DNA from 3 places in the Neobacillus sp. YIM B06451 genome. Region 3 is predicted to be linked to each of the others. Evidence: predicted binding sites of a transcription regulator. Region 3 holds the regulator's gene; each other region holds the start of a gene.
The links. Region 3 encodes Rex, which represses fermentation and respiration genes when NADH is low (regulators of the CRP and FNR family bind a similar motif). Its sites were predicted from a motif close to TTGTGAAATATTTCACAA; they were not measured.

Region 1 (5,194 bases), on a different contig from region 3:
TGGGTTGTGGCTAACAGTTCCGGCAAGCATGAAACTGAAGTTCATCACAAGGCCGAAGAACATTGCGGCACTAGTGAGGCATCCGAGAATGAGGCCAAGGCCGACCAGGAATTCACCCCAAGGAATCAGGACGTTGAACAGTTCGACGTTTGGAAGGGCGAAAGCGTTCAGGAAGTCAACATACCAGCCGTAGACGATTCCGTCCGGGCCTTTGACCGGGTTGGCGGCGGCGCCTTTCAGGAATCCTGCGGCGTCAAAGCCTCCAGTAATTTTGCCCCAGCCAGCAGTCAGCCACATGTAGCCAAGATAGATACGTAAGACAGCGAGAAGTGCTGCTGCGATTTTGTTTTCCCTTAAGAAATTATTAAACATGGATAATTCCCCTTTTCTTAAAAAATTTAATTATGTTGTTTACACTGTTATCATAATCCGGTTTCCAACGTATCGGTAGGGGGTTTCCAGTTTATTCAACAATTAGACAAAGCTTCTTGACGAAGGTGTGACAAACATCACAGTGGGGCTGTTTTTATTCTGGTATGGGGATGAAAGTAGATCCGATGCTGCAGGACTCGTGTAAAACTAAGCTAAGCAAAGCGTGTGAGTGCGTTAGCGCCGTTTAAACTGGAGGAGCCTGGCGGAGTAAATAAAAGAGGCCCTTCCGGTTGGAAGAGCCTTTCTTCATTATATTAAATTAACCTACTCTTGAAGCTGGGCTTCTTTTTTGAAAACAGTCTTGTTGATGAAAGGAAGCACGTAGCGGTCAAGGCCGTATTTTCCAGCGTTTGCACCAGCGGCAAGGATGATGAAGCCCATCAGGATGTCAGTTGGGTTGTGGCTAACAGTTCCGGCAAGCATGAAACTGAAGTTCATCACAAGGCCGAAGAACATTGCGGCACTAGTGAGGCATCCGAGAATGAGGCCAAGGCCGACCAGGAATTCACCCCAAGGAATCAGGACGTTGAACAGTTCGACGTTTGGAAGGGCGAAAGCGTTCAGGAAGTCAACATACCAGCCGTAGACGATTCCGTCCGGGCCTTTGACCGGGTTGGCGGCGGCGCCTTTCAGGAATCCTGCGGCGTCAAAGCCTCCAGTAATTTTGCCGAAACCGGCAGTCAGCCACATGTAGCCAAGATAGACACGTAAGACAGCGAGAAGTGCTGCTGCAATTTTGTTTTCCCTTAAGAAATTATTAAACATGGATAATTCCCCTTTTCTTAAAAAATTTAATTATGTTGTTTACACTGTTATCATAATCCGGTTTCCAACGTATCGGTAGGGGGTTTCCAGTTTATTCAACAATTAGACAAAGCTTCTTGACGAAGGTGTGACAAACATCACAGTGGGGCTGTTTTTATTCTGGTATGGGGATGAAAGTAGATCCGATGCTGCAGGACTCGTGTAAAACTAAGCTAAGCAAAGCGTGTGAGTGCGTTAGCGCCGTTTAAACTGGAGGAGCCTGGCGGAGTAAATAAAAGAGGCCCTTCCGGTTGGAAGAGCCTTTCTTCATTATATTAAATTAACCTACTCTTGAAGCTGGGCTTCTTTTTTGAAAACAGTCTTGTTGATGAAAGGAAGCACGTAGCGGTCAAGGCCGTATTTTCCAGCGTTTGCACCAGCGGCAAGGATGATGAAGCCCATCAGGATGTCAGTTGGGTTGTGGCTAACAGTTCCGGCAAGCATGAAACTGAAGTTCATCACAAGGCCGAAGAACATTGCGGCACTAGTGAGGCATCCGAGAATGAGGCCAAGGCCGACCAGGAATTCACCCCAAGGAATCAGGACGTTGAACAGTTCGACGTTTGGAAGGGCGAAAGCGTTCAGGAAGTCAACATACCAGCCGTAGACGATTCCGTCCGGGCCTTTGACCGGGTTGGCGGCGGCGCCTTTCAGGAATCCTGCGGCGTCAAAGCCTCCAGTAATTTTGCCGAAACCGGCAGTCAGCCACATGTAGCCAAGATAGACACGTAAGACAGCGAGAAGTGCTGCTGCAATTTTGTTTTCCCTTAAGAAATTATTAAACATGGATAATTCCCCTTTTCTTAAAAAATTTAATTATGTTGTTTACACTGTTATCATAATCCGGTTTCCAACGTATCGGTAGGGGGTTTCCAGTTTATTCAACAATTAGACAAAGCTTCTTGACGAAGATGTGACAATGGTCACAAATCGAGAGGGGAATGTCCAAAACCAAGCCGAATGGATGAACACAAAAAGGCCGCAATCCGGGATTGCGGCCACACTATTTTTACAATGAAAAAAGCCTCTACCGGCTCGGGTACAGGCTTTCTCCATCCCCCTCTGTAGGGGAATTTGAGGAGTGAGACTTGCCCTATTCAGCAGTCAAACCCTGCCCCAATTTAGCAGCTACTGCTAAATATACCGTTGGCGAACACTTGCCGTCGCCCGAGAAAGCAAATCTTTCTCCAAAGTAGGCAATCACAACAACAGTCCGATAACCGATCCACATTAACATTCGTCAATGTACTGTTACCATCAACCTTCACATTTCCCGGTTATCCCTGTCCTGTGACGCTACATTACCTCTATACCCGGGAGGAAACCGCTTTAAACCACTTTATTAAAAAAATCTCGTAAAATGCGGTAATGATTTCCCCTTTAAAGTTTGTCCCAGGCATATGTAAGGAGTTTCGCTTTTCCGCCTGCGACTTCAATAACGTTTTCATCGAGGCGTCTTGCCCCAAGGGCTTCGTAGAACCTGCATGCCGCATTGTCCTCAAGCACTTTCACGATTGCACTCGTGAAGCCTTGCTGCCTGAACTCGTCAAGGAGCTGGTTAAGAAGCTGTTTTCCAAAACCTTTACCCTGATGCTTTTCATAAAAGTAAATTGATGTAACATCGCCGTCGTAGCCGGGGTATTCGCCTTCCTTTACAGGCGACCCATCCGCGAAGCCGACGATTTCTCCACCCAATTCTGCGACCAGGACGATACTCTCTACACGCGGAATGTTATTAAGCCACAATTCCTTCCGTTTCTCCACACTCAGCCTTTGCAAAAATCCTTCGTCCATAATGCCTTTATAAGTTGTTTGCCAGCTCTCGACGTGAACCTTTGCGATAGCTTCGGCATCCTCGACAGTTGCTTTTCGAATTGTGATATCCATATGTACCCCCATGAATGCCTAGTCGCCCCCAATCCTCGGTTCAATCACCGCTTCCGGTGCAAACCATGCCGAAACCCTGTCAGAAAGGGTCCACGCGTACCATACGAGTTCAAGCGATGCATTTACTGTTACCTCTTGTGAAACCAATAAATTGTTGGAAGCAGTTTCAACACAATCCCTCCAAATGAAATTTCCTGTTATAAATAGTAACATGGGAGTTATATACATTTAAAGAAAATTCAGACTAGTAGGGCTGGGAATGAATGATAATAGGTTCAAAGTGAACCTGAATTAAAAGATTGTGAGATGACAGGCCTTAATAAGAAACATATAGGCGGTGAGTGTTATGCAGGAAAGTGCTGTGAAAAAGATTCGCATCATAGGCTCTGTTGGAAGCGGGAAGACGACATTGGCGCGCAAGCTTTCTGAGGAATGGAATATCCCTTATTATGAACTGGACAATGTTGTATGGGAAAGGAATCCAGTTGGGGACAGAAGAAGAACTGAAGAAGAACGGGCGGAATACCTGGATGCTATTTTGAAGTCAGAGGCCTGGATTATTGAAGGCGTACATAATGAAGAATGGACAGCAGGGAGCTTTAGGGAGGCGGATGCTATTGTATTCCTCGACCCCGCATACTCAGTCAGGACATACCGGATTATCAAGAGATTCATAATGCAAAAACTTGGCCGCGAAAAGGCAGATTATAAAGTTACATACGAAATCTTCCTTAAAATGTTCAAATGGAACAAGTTTTTTGAGCAGAACGGGAAGCCGAATTTCTTTAAAAAGTACTCTATATATAAGGATAAAGTTATCGTAATCAAGAATAGAAACCAGCTGGAAGAGTTTATAGAGAAATGAAGACAGTTTTGAACTGGAAATCCTTGTGAAACTGTCTTCGTCGGGATTATGAAGACAGTTTTGAGTTCGCAACCCATGTGAAACTGTCTTCATGGGGTTTATGAAGACAGTTTTGAGCTAGAAATCAATGTGAAAGTGTCTTCATCGGGGTTTATGAAACCAGTTTTGAACACGAAACCTATGCGAAAATGTCGTCATTTATTATAAAAAACTACTCAAGCTTTTCCATAAGCAGGTCTTTGTGAGCACGTGATAATTTCAGCAATGGAAATTCACCCTTACTAAGTAACGATTTGAGATTCTCCGCTTCTGTCCAGGCCAGATCGTATTGATCTTTATTAATAAACCCTTTCGCCAAGGCTTCATCAAGTTCATCGGCATCTTTCAGAATTACTTCGCCGGATGGAAAAACGATGAGATCCAAATAGAGGTCATCGTAGAATGGCACTCCATTTTCAGCCGCATTTTGGAGGCAGATGTCAATGTACCACTGGACAACTTCACCGGAGGAATTGAACATCGTTGTAGCGGCATGGTTTTTTTCCTCAGGAAACTGCTGGAGCCAGAAGTAGCCGTTGTCTACAATGCATACCCGACCTGTTTCATAGTCGACTATAAGGGGGGCGGCCACTTCTACCGTATGAAGCAGAGTGACATAGCCTTTGAACTCCCGTGTATCCAAATAAGTTTGCGAATATCTACTTTTAGTGATGCGTTTCCATCCCGGCCGATTTCCGAACACTCGCTTTTGCATTTTTTCCCCCTGAAAAGTTTTACCTAATTATAGCATTGAAATGGTATTATTATAGATATATTTTCCAATCTACAGACCTTCAAATCAAAGAGGTGAGAGCAATCAATGGCGATACGAATAATGAACCCTGAGGATACAAAGCAGGTGCAGTATGTTGCCAAAACGAGCTGGAATGCGACTTACGAAGGGATAATCCCCCAAGAGATCCGGGAACGATTCTTAAGTACCGCATACAATGACGATAGGATGAAACAGCGGATGGAACGCTCTTTGATGCTGGTTGCCGTTGAGGATGGCAAAGTTGCGGGTTTTGCGAATTTCTCGCCTGTAAGGGATGGTGGAAAGGCGGAGCTTTATGCGATCTACCTTCTGCCTGAGGTTCAGGGAAAGGGAATCGGGACCGCGCTTTTGAATGAAGGAATCGCAAAGTTGGACGGAGTTAAAGAAATATA
Region 2 (5,194 bases), on a different contig from region 3:
TCTTATTTATTCGGCGTCAGGGTTCTTGAACTTGAATACGCCATCAAGGGTAAAGCTGAAAATTCGTCGGTTAGCATGTAAGACACATATTCCAGATATACGTGTCCGAAGCAGCCGCTTTCCAACAGGAAAGAGAAAAAGGACCTAAAATAGGCCCTTTTTCCATTTGGGGATTACATTATCATTAACCGAGTACCAAATCTTTCAACCTGTCTCTCCACGTTAGGCTTCCCTAACGGTATTGACCCGCGCCTGTGCCCAACCTGGCAGTGTAATGGACGAGTGAATGGGTATTCAACGCTGCGGCCAGGATTGTTCCTGACATGGACAGCAGCTTTTGGTAAAAATGCTGCGTTGGCTACATCATAAAGTCCAACGATTTCCATTTTTACACCAGTACCGGCTCTTTGGAAGTATCGGCTTTCGCTTTCAAAAGCTCTTTGCCTGCAATTCCTGGGTGCGTCATTTCAAAAGGGTTAAGAATTGTGTTCAACTCGGATTCTGTCAGCGCCTTCCTTTCAAGAACAATCTCCCTGACTGGCCTGTTCGTTAAAATTGCTTCGCTGGCGATGGAAGCCGCCGCCTCATAGCCGATATACGGGTTGATGGCAGTGATAACACCCACACTATTATTCACATAGTCTTCCATTCTTTCCTCGTTGGCGGTGATGCCTTTCAAGCAATATTCACGGAAGACGCTCAAAACATTTTTCATAATTTTGATAGATTGAAGAAGGTTGAAGATAATCACAGGTTCCATAACATTTAGTTCGAATTGGCCCGCTTCGGATGCCATGCTGATGGTCAAATCGTTTCCGGCTACCTGGAATGCGCTTTGGTTCAAGACCTCGGCCATGACAGGGTTTACTTTTCCCGGCATAATCGATGACCCTGGCTGGCGCGCAGGGAGGTTGATTTCCCCAAGTCCGCACCGAGGGCCGGAAGCCATCATCCTTAAATCATTGGCAACCTTTGACATATTGAGCATACAAATCTTTAAAGCTCCTGAGACTTCAATATAGCAATCTGTATTTTGGGTGCCATCAACAAGGTTTTCAGCTCCCTGAAGTGGGAAACCAGTGAACTCCGCCAAATAGCTGACAGCCTTTTGAATATAACCCGGGTCCGCATTCAACCCTGTTCCGACAGCAGTCGCGCCCATGTTTACTTCGTAAAGGTGTTCCCTCGTGGCGTTAATTCGCTTAATATCCCGTTTCAGAACCCGCGCATATGCTTCGAATTCCTGGCCAAGGCGGATTGGCACGGCATCTTGAAGATGGGTGCGGCCCATTTTTATAACCCCGTCGAATTCCTTTGCCTTATTCATGAATTCATCGTATAGGCCGTCCATTTCTTTTAAAAGGCCTTCAAGTCCACTTAGTGTGGATAGGTGAATTGCGGTCGGAAATGCGTCATTCGTCGATTGGGCCATATTGACATGGGTATTCGGGCTTATGATCTTATAGTTGCCTTTCTCTTCGCCAAGCAGTTCAAGGGCGCGGTTGGCAATTACTTCATTGGCATTCATATTGATGGATGTACCGGCCCCACCCTGGATTGGATCCACGATGAATTCCTCATGAAGGCTGCCGGCAAGAATTTCATCCGCCGCATCTGCTATTGCAAGTGCAATCTTTCGATCAAGCTGGCCGATGTCGGCATTTGCCAGTGCGGCTGCTTTTTTGACAACGGCGATTGCGTTGATTAGCTTTTCATCAATCCGGTAGCCTGTGATTGGGAAGTTTTCAATTGCCCGAAGTGTTTGAACACCGTAGTATGCCTCTTTTGGAACAGCCTTCTCACCAAGAAAATCCTTCTCAATACGAAAATCAATTAGGTCTGCCATTTTCATTCATCTCCTATTTTTCAATACATGCACAGCCGCCCAAATAGGACGGCTGTTTTGTTCCTATAGCAAAATTGTACTTAGCAATATTCCAATTCCAACTGCCAAAATGGTTGCCACCAAGCCTGGAACCATAAAGCTGTGGTTTAGGACGTATTTGCCAATCCGGGTTGTACCCGTCCTGTCAAAGTTGATCGCAGCAACGACAGTAGGATAGTTCGGGATAAAGAAGTAGCCGTTGACAGCAGGGAACATCGCAATCAGCAAGGCTGGATTTATGCCTAAGGTTATCCCAAGCGGCATAAGAGTCCGAACCGTGGCCGCCTGGCTGTAAAGCAGGATGGACAATGCGAAAAGCGCGATAGCGAACAACCATGGAGCGGCTGTCACCAAATCAGAAATGGAGCTAGAGATCATTGCCATATTACCCTGGAAGAAAGTATCCCCCATCCAGGCGATTCCGAAAATCGCCACTACGGCTGCCGCTCCCGCTTTAAACACACTTCCGGAAACGATATCATCAACTTTCGGTTTGCATAAAATTAGAATCAGTGCTGCCGCAGTCATCATGACAATTTCAATGGAGGCCGGCATTCCCATTCGTGTGAACACGCCTTCAATATCCCAGCCCGGACGGAGTTCCTCGAAAGATCCGAGAAGTACAACCGAAACGGCTGCCATCAGGAACAGGGCGACGGAAAGTTTTGCTCCCTTTGTCGGGACAAATGCTTTTTTGTCCTTTTTAATTGGAGCAAGACCTGCTTCGAGGCGCTGTAAATATTCCGGGTCGTTTGGAAGCTCTTTGCCTGTTTTGCTGGCGATGAACGCCGCGACCATACAGGCAATGAAAGTGGACGGAATACAGATTAGCAATATATCGAGTAGTTGAATTTTAAAATCAGTCAGGAGCGCAAGCAAGGCCACAGTGGCGGCGGAGATAGGGCTTGCTGTAATAGCCTGCTGGGAGGCAATGACAGCGATTGACATCGGCCGTTCGGGACGGATGCCGGATTCACGCGAAACCTCCGCTATGACAGGAAGTACGGAATATGCCACGTGCCCAGTTCCGGCACAAAGGGTAAAAATGTATGTTACGATTGGAGCGATAAAGGTAATTTGTTTCGGATTTTTCCGTAATGCCTTCTCAGCTAAATAAACAAGGTATTCCATTCCTCCCGCGGCCTGAAGAGCTCCCGCGGCGGTGATAACAGCCAGGATCATCAGCATGACATCTATCGGCGCGGATGTAGGCTGGAGGCCGAAACCGAATACAAGGATTGCCAGGCCGACTCCGCCCATAACCCCGAGTCCAACCCCGCCCAACCTTGCACCGATAAAAATACAAGCCAAGACTACTAAAAATTCTATCCAGAACATGAAAAATTCCCTCCTTGCAACAAAGTAGTTAAAACCATTGTCTATATCGATTACTCCGAATGTTCGGTTTGTGGCCTAAACCACTGGAATCTTATAAGTGGCCTCCTTTATGTGTGGTTTTTCACATTTGAATTAAGATGTATAATGAAAGCGATATCTTGTGGGAAATGAAGCAGCACATATAAGTAAGAAGTGCCTCCTACCCACAGGTTGAACATAAACCAAAGACTACAGAAAACTACAGAAACCGACAGATGTAAGGAATAAGTTAATACAATTGCCATACTTTTCTATTTAATGAGGAATTGTTAAACAAATTCTGAAGGGATTACATAGATGAAAAGAGCTGGAACCATGGGGAAAATAAAGGATACATTGTTGATATACATACTGATGGCAGCGGTCGTCCCAATCGCGGGTGAACTAAAATTTTTTCCTTTCCTTGGGGATTTGCGTGTAAGCCTGGGAACACCCTCATTTTTCTTCATTCTTTTGTGGTTCCGGCAATCACGGCCCATACTAGCCGGATTGGTAACAGGGATTTCGGTCGTTGCTTTCCGAATAGGACTGGAAACGTTGGAACCCGGCAATTTCATGCTCGAAGGGGCACTAAAGCTTCATTTCCCGGTTTTCTTCTACTATTTGGCATTCGCTATTCTTTTTCATATTTTCAAAGTTAAAAAACATCATGATAATCCGATATACATTGGGCTTTTTGGAGTTGGGGCGGAAATTATCTCCACCTTGGCCGAGCTGTTTTTCAGGTCTTTTTTCAGCCACACCGCCCTTACAGCCAAATCATTCATGATCATTGTTGTCATAGCTTTCATAAGGAGCTTTTTTGTGCTTGGATTTTACAATATTTTCATTATCAGGGAGGCAAGGCTATCCGAAGAACAACAGCGGAAACGAAGTGAGGAAATTCTCATGATGGTGTCCACCCTGTTTGTTGAAAGGATTCAGCTGAATAAAACGATGAAAAATGCCGAACAGTTAACAGCCGAGTGCTACGCATTGTATCGGTCCCTGAAAGAAGAAGCTAACCAAGAATCCGCTGCCGGAAGGGCTCTTGGCATAGCGGGCAGGATGCACGAAATAAAAAAAGATAGCCAGCGAATTTATGCTGGATTAACAAGGTTAATGGATCATAAAAATCTTAAAGATTTCATGGACATTGGGGAAATCCTGAATGTATCGATTACTGCCAATGGACGGTATGGGGAATCGCTGGGAAAAACAATCCAATACAAGGTGAAAACGGAAGGCGACCATCCTGATTATCACGCAATCATCATTCTTTCCTTCTTGAACAACCTCATTTCCAATGCCGTTGAAGCCATTCCGTCAACCGGGAAGATTTTTGTCGGCGTAAAAAAAGCCGATGGGCAACTGTTTATCGAAGTCCGCGATACAGGCCCCGGCATACCCGAAAAATCCAGGAAATTAATTTTTGAGCCCGGCTTTACGACAAAGTTCAATGAATCAGGATTGGCCTCCAATGGAATCGGCTTAGCTTTTGTTAAAGATACCGTTGAGCACATGGGCGGCAAAATCAGGCTCATGGACAGAAACGAAAACGATGAATATAAAACTAGTTTCCAAATCAGCCTGCCAGTAAGGGAACTGACAAAAAGGGGATGAGCGTGTTGAGATTTTTCATAGTGGATGATTCTGCCTACATCCGTGCCATGCTGGCAAACATAATTGAAGACCATAATTTGGGGGAAGTGGCCGGAGAAGCGGAAGATGGTTCGGAAGTGTACGCCGATATTCTGGCCAGGAAAAAAATCGACATTCTCTTAGTTGATCTCCTAATGCCTAATCGTGATGGGATTGAAACAGTAAGGGAACTATCTGCCTCGTTCGCGGGGAAAATCGTCATGATTTCCCAGGTGGAGGCGAAAGAGCTGATTGGTGAAGCCTATTCCCTTGGGATTGACCATTATATAACGAAACCAATTAACCAGCTGG
Region 3 (5,194 bases):
TGTTCACACCTGTTTGCTCGTCGCCTTCAACCTGGATTTCAGCCACTTTGTTGTAAACGTTCAAGAGGGCGACGCCACCGCCGGAAACGATTCCTTCTTCAACAGCAGCACGTGTTGAGTTCAGGGCGTCTTCGATACGAAGCTTGCGCTCTTTCAATTCTGTTTCAGTTGCAGCGCCGACCTTGATGACAGCTACGCCGCCAGCCAATTTCGCAAGGCGCTCCTGCAGCTTTTCACGGTCGAACTCGGAAGTTGTTTCTTCAAGCTGAACGCGGATTTGGTTTACTCGCCCAGCGATTGCAGCTGAGTCTCCAGCGCCTTCAACAATTGTTGTGTTCTCTTTGGAAACAACAACCTTGGAAGCACGGCCAAGAGATTGGATTGTTGCGGATTTAAGGTCACGGCCAAGCTCTTCTGTGATAACTTCGGCGCCAGTAAGGGCAGCGATGTCTTCAAGCATAGCTTTGCGGCGGTCACCGAAGCCAGGAGCCTTAACAGCAACAGCGTTGAATGTACCACGAAGCTTATTAACTACCAATGTAGCAAGTGCTTCACCTTCAACATCTTCAGCAATCAGCAATAGCGGTTTGCCTTGCTGGACAACCTGCTCAAGGACAGGAAGGATTTCCTGAATGCTGGAAATTTTCTTGTCAGTAATCAGGATATACGGATTATCAAGTACAGCTTCCATCTTATCGGAATCTGTAACCATGTATGGAGATGCATATCCGCGGTCGAATTGCATACCTTCTACTACATCAAGTTCGGTAGCGAAACCTTTTGATTCTTCAATCGTAATAACACCATCGTTGCCAACGCGCTCCATTGCTTCAGCGATCAATTGGCCGACTTCTGGGTTGTCAGCGGAAATCGCCGCAACCTGGGCGATGGATTCTTTTCCTTCGATTGGCTTGGAAATTGCCTTCAATTCTTCAACGGCAACCTTTGTCGCTTTTTCAATGCCCCTGCGGAGGACCATTGGGTTGGCGCCTGCGGTTACGTTTTTAAGGCCTTCACGGATCATTGCTTGCGCAAGGACAGTCGCAGTTGTTGTACCGTCACCGGCAACATCGTTTGTTTTGCTTGCCACTTCGGCAACAAGCTTGGCACCCATGTTTTCGAATGCGTCTTCAAGCTCGATTTCTTTCGCGATTGTAACACCGTCATTTGTGATAAGCGGTGAACCGAATTTTTTCTCAAGAACAACGTTGCGCCCTTTTGGCCCAAGCGTAACTTTAACAGCATTTGCAAGAGCATCTACACCGCGAAGCATTGAGCGGCGCGCGTCTTCACTGAACTTAATGTCTTTTGCCATAGTTCAAAAACCTCCTCAAGTCAGATAAAATTAGGTATGTGCCCTGAGTTCAGGCAATTATTCGCCGATGACGGCGTGAATATCGCTTTCACGAAGGATTAGGTATTCAGTTCCCTGGTACTTCACTTCTGTGCCGGCATATTTTGAGAAGATGATACGGTCGCCGACAGATACTTCCGGAGCTACACGCTCGCCGCTATCGAGAACACGGCCGGAACCTACTGCTACAACTTTGCCCTCCTGCGGCTTTTCCTTTGCAGTGTCAGGCAAAACAATGCCGCTTGCAGTCTTTTCTTCAGACTCGACAAGCTCAATGATAATGCGATCGCCAAGTGGTCTTAACAATTCAAACAACCTCCTCAAAGGGTTTTATGTAGTCGCTTATTAGCACTCTGTTCAGGTGAGTGCTAACACAATTATTATAATAATGAAAACCGGTTTTTTTTGCAAGCACGAACCATCATTTTTTTTAAAAAAAATCAACCTTATGAGTATGTCCGCTTTGGCTAAGGCTATACAGGAAGGTTTCCTGATTGAAATAAGTTTGCCTTTGTGAGTAGAATGAAAAGTGATGCAAAAAGTATAAAGGAGCTTGCCATTTTGAAACGTGAATACGGTTGGATTCTTATTGTATATATCGTCATGCAGCTATCGAGCCTGGTAGGGGTCCCCCTTTTGGCAATCGTCCTTGCCGGTGCGGGGAACAGTCCCCAGGAAACGCAGATGTATGCCTTAAATTACTGGCTGATAATCAGCTTTGTGTCGGCATTCCTCATTACGTTGTTTCTCCTACGAAAAGAAATGGCCAGCTCGCTTCAAAACAGGAACGCGGCCAATTTGCCACAGTCCATCTCATGGGCCGTCGGCGGAATTTTCCTCGCCCTTTTCGCGCAATGGGCCGCTGCCATAGTGGAGCAAATGCTTGGGATTAAAATGGGTTCGGATAACACCCGTTCAATCATGCGGATGATTGACAATTTTCCCGCGGTTATTCTCATCAGTTCGGTCATCGGCCCCATCCTTGAGGAAATCGTGTTCCGAAAAATCATTTTTGGCAGCCTTCACAAGCGGTTTAATTTCTTTGTTTCCGCATTGATCAGTTCCGTTATCTTCGCAGCCGCGCACATGGAATTTGAACATATCCTGATTTACTCGGCAATTGGATTCACATTTGCTTTCCTTTATGTCCGGACAAACCGGATCATTGTTCCGATCATTGCGCACGTCACAATGAATACACTCGTTGTTTTGATGCAGAGTATTTACCGTGAGGAAATTGAGAAATTCCTGCGTGAAGCAGAACAGATGCAAAACTTTATCGGAGGGTTTTTATGAGGCAATCACCATTGTTTTCCGGCATCGTGTACCTCTTGCTCGGAATTTTGTTTACGTATTTCGCAGTTGGGAGCGTAAGGGACGAAGGCTGGGGATTCTTTTCCTATCTCCTCGTTATTTTGGCCACCTTTGATTTCGGGGCGGGCATAAGGATGATAAGTCTACATTACAAGCTAAAACGAATCCAAAAAAAGTGAGCCCCTTTTAGGCTCACTTTTTTGCTTCTTCTGCTTCTTCGGAAAAGTCCACTCCCGGGTAATTTTTCAGGAAGTAAATCAAGGACTGCAATTCCACCGCCAGGTCGATATGATGGACCCGGATGGAGCGCGGGACATTCAGCCTCGCAGGCGTGAAGTTTAAAATCCCTTTCACATTTGTTTTAACAAGCCTGTCTGTAATCGGCTGGGCAACGGAAGCAGGTATGGTCAAAATCGCTACCGTAACATTGTCATTGTTCAGGTACGCTTCAAGATCATCCAGGCTGTGGATTGGGACGTTGCCAATTTTCGTCCCCACTTTATCGGGATCAACGTCAAAGGCTACTTCTATTTTTGTATTATTGTTTTTCAGGAAATTGTAGTTCAAAAAGGCAGTCCCGAGGTTTCCGACCCCGATAAGAGCAACCTTTGTAAGTTCATCCTGGTCAAGCGTCTTCCGAAAGAACCCAAGCAGGTAGTTTACGTTATAGCCATAGCCCTTTTTGCCAAGGGCTCCAAAATAGGAAAAATCCCTTCGGATTGTCGCCGAATCGACTTTAACCGCTTCGCTAAGTTCCGCTGATGAAACCCTCTGCTTTCCGGAGGAATGCAAATTCTTTAAAAACCTGTAATATAACGGCAGCCTTTTGGCGGTTGCCTGCGGTATTTTCATTGTTTCACTCACCATTGATCCCCTGCCCCGGTTTAATTTTTCTCGCAGGCCCCTGGCCATTCGCGGGAAATCTTGTTTACTGGACCTCTTGTTCTCGTTTAAAATCGCCATGCTTGCCGCCTGTCTTTTCAACAAGATAGGTTGGCCCGATTACCATTCCTTTGTCAACGGCTTTGCACATATCGTATATGGTCAATGCACAGACGGAAGCTGCAGTTAGCGCTTCCATTTCCACGCCAGTATTTCCTTTCGTCTTAACTGAAGCTGAAATCATCAGCTTATGGCCTGCTTCTTCCTCTTCCCACCTGAAAGCGATGTCTACCCCTGTCAGCGGGATGGGGTGGCACATTGGGATTATTTCCCATGTTTTCTTTGCTGCCATGACAGCGGCTACCTGGGCCACCGCCAGCACATCACCCTTTTTCATCTTATTATTCGTTATTCTTTCATAAATGTCTCGATTTACCGTTATGCTTGAACGGGCGATCGCCGTCCTGGCTGTTTCCGGCTTATCGCTGACATCAACCATTTTTGCTCTGCCTTCTTCATTGAAATGCGTAAATTCAGCCATCCTAAAAACTCCTTTCCCAAAAACGGAACATCCTGGCGGATCGACCCCGTTTTCCCGAATGGGAACCTGGCCGTTTTTTTAACCTTTTCCCTATAGTTCAGTTCATTGAGTTATAAAAATAATACACTATTTTCAGGTAATTGTGTATGCTCTTTGTTCCATGTTTCACATATGTTCCATTGTTTTTTAGCTTTTAATGAGATTAAGCCCCATTTTTTTAAAAAAATTGTCATATTTAACTCCTTTTCCCCTAGCATATGTGCTTTAACCCTCAGCAGAAAACCATTCCTCGAGGATGGCTCACTCATTGCCGAGCAACCCCTTATGGGTTACACTCTAAATAGTAATGGGGTGAAAAGAATGATTTTGCTTCAAGTGAACAACCTTGAAAAATATTACGGCGCTGAATTAATTTTATCGAACATAAAGCTCGAACTCCAAAACAGGGACCGCGTTGCCCTAGTCGGCAGGAATGGCGCTGGGAAATCGACGCTCCTCAAAATAATCGCCGGCCATATCGGACATGATGGCGGCGAAATCATTAAACCGAAAGATGTTACCATCGGTTATCTCGCGCAAAATACGGGCCTCGAATCATCCTTGTCGATTTGGGATGAAATGTTGAAGGTTTTCGAGCCAGTCCGTAAGCTTGAGGCTTCGTTAAGGGAACTGGAAGGACAAATGGCGGACCCGTCTATTATCGGCGATTCCAGTAAATATGAAAGAGTTTTAAAGGACTATGACGAACTGCAGGTCCGATTCAAGGAGATGGGAGGGTACCAGTATGAGGCGGATATCCGGTCCGTGCTCCATGGACTCAACTTCCAAACCTTTGATTATTCAACTAGTATATCAAGCCTGAGCGGCGGCCAGAAAACACGCCTGGCGCTCGGGAAACTGCTGCTAGGGAAACCCGACATCCTTATATTGGACGAGCCTACGAACCACCTTGATATTGAAACACTTTCATGGCTTGAATTGTACTTGCAAAATTATCATGGCGCAATTCTCATTGTTTCCCATGACCGATACTTCCTCGATAAGGTCGTCAATCAGGTATACGAACTGTCCCGCAGGCAAATCCACCGGTTTGTTGGCAACTA

Region 1: the regulator Rex is predicted to act here: its motif matches at 2,148-2,165, upstream of RB160_RS17570 (DoxX family membrane protein).
Region 2: the regulator Rex is predicted to act here: its motif matches at 3,333-3,350, upstream of RB160_RS22020 (anaerobic C4-dicarboxylate transporter family protein).

What each region holds. Positions count from the first base shown of each region.
Region 1 covers NZ_JAVFKJ010000012.1:66,365-71,558, forward strand. The annotation lists gene RB160_RS17560 (DoxX family protein) at 1-372, opposite strand, end outside; gene RB160_RS17565 (DoxX family membrane protein) at 697-1,197, opposite strand; gene RB160_RS17570 (DoxX family membrane protein) at 1,522-2,022, opposite strand; gene RB160_RS17575 (GNAT family N-acetyltransferase) at 2,617-3,123, opposite strand; gene RB160_RS17580 (AAA family ATPase) at 3,470-3,988, shown strand; gene RB160_RS17585 (ribonuclease FAU-1 family protein) at 4,200-4,742, opposite strand; gene RB160_RS17590 (GNAT family N-acetyltransferase) at 4,848-5,194, shown strand, end outside.
Region 2 covers NZ_JAVFKJ010000020.1:14,607-19,800, reverse strand. The annotation lists gene RB160_RS22030 (YndJ family protein) at 1-81, shown strand, start outside; gene aspA (aspartate ammonia-lyase) at 389-1,846, opposite strand; gene RB160_RS22020 (anaerobic C4-dicarboxylate transporter family protein) at 1,910-3,223, opposite strand; gene RB160_RS22015 (ATP-binding protein) at 3,560-4,864, shown strand; gene RB160_RS22010 (response regulator) at 4,870-5,194, shown strand, end outside.
Region 3 covers NZ_JAVFKJ010000024.1:5,014-10,207, reverse strand. The annotation lists gene groL (chaperonin GroEL) at 1-1,315, opposite strand, end outside; gene groES (co-chaperone GroES) at 1,373-1,660, opposite strand; gene RB160_RS23240 (CPBP family intramembrane glutamic endopeptidase) at 1,916-2,650, shown strand; gene RB160_RS23235 (YdiK family protein) at 2,647-2,847, shown strand; gene RB160_RS23230 (redox-sensing transcriptional repressor Rex) at 2,861-3,535, opposite strand; gene moaC (cyclic pyranopterin monophosphate synthase MoaC) at 3,597-4,091, opposite strand; gene RB160_RS23220 (hypothetical protein) at 4,202-4,399, opposite strand; gene RB160_RS23215 (ABC-F family ATP-binding cassette domain-containing protein) at 4,452-5,194, shown strand, end outside.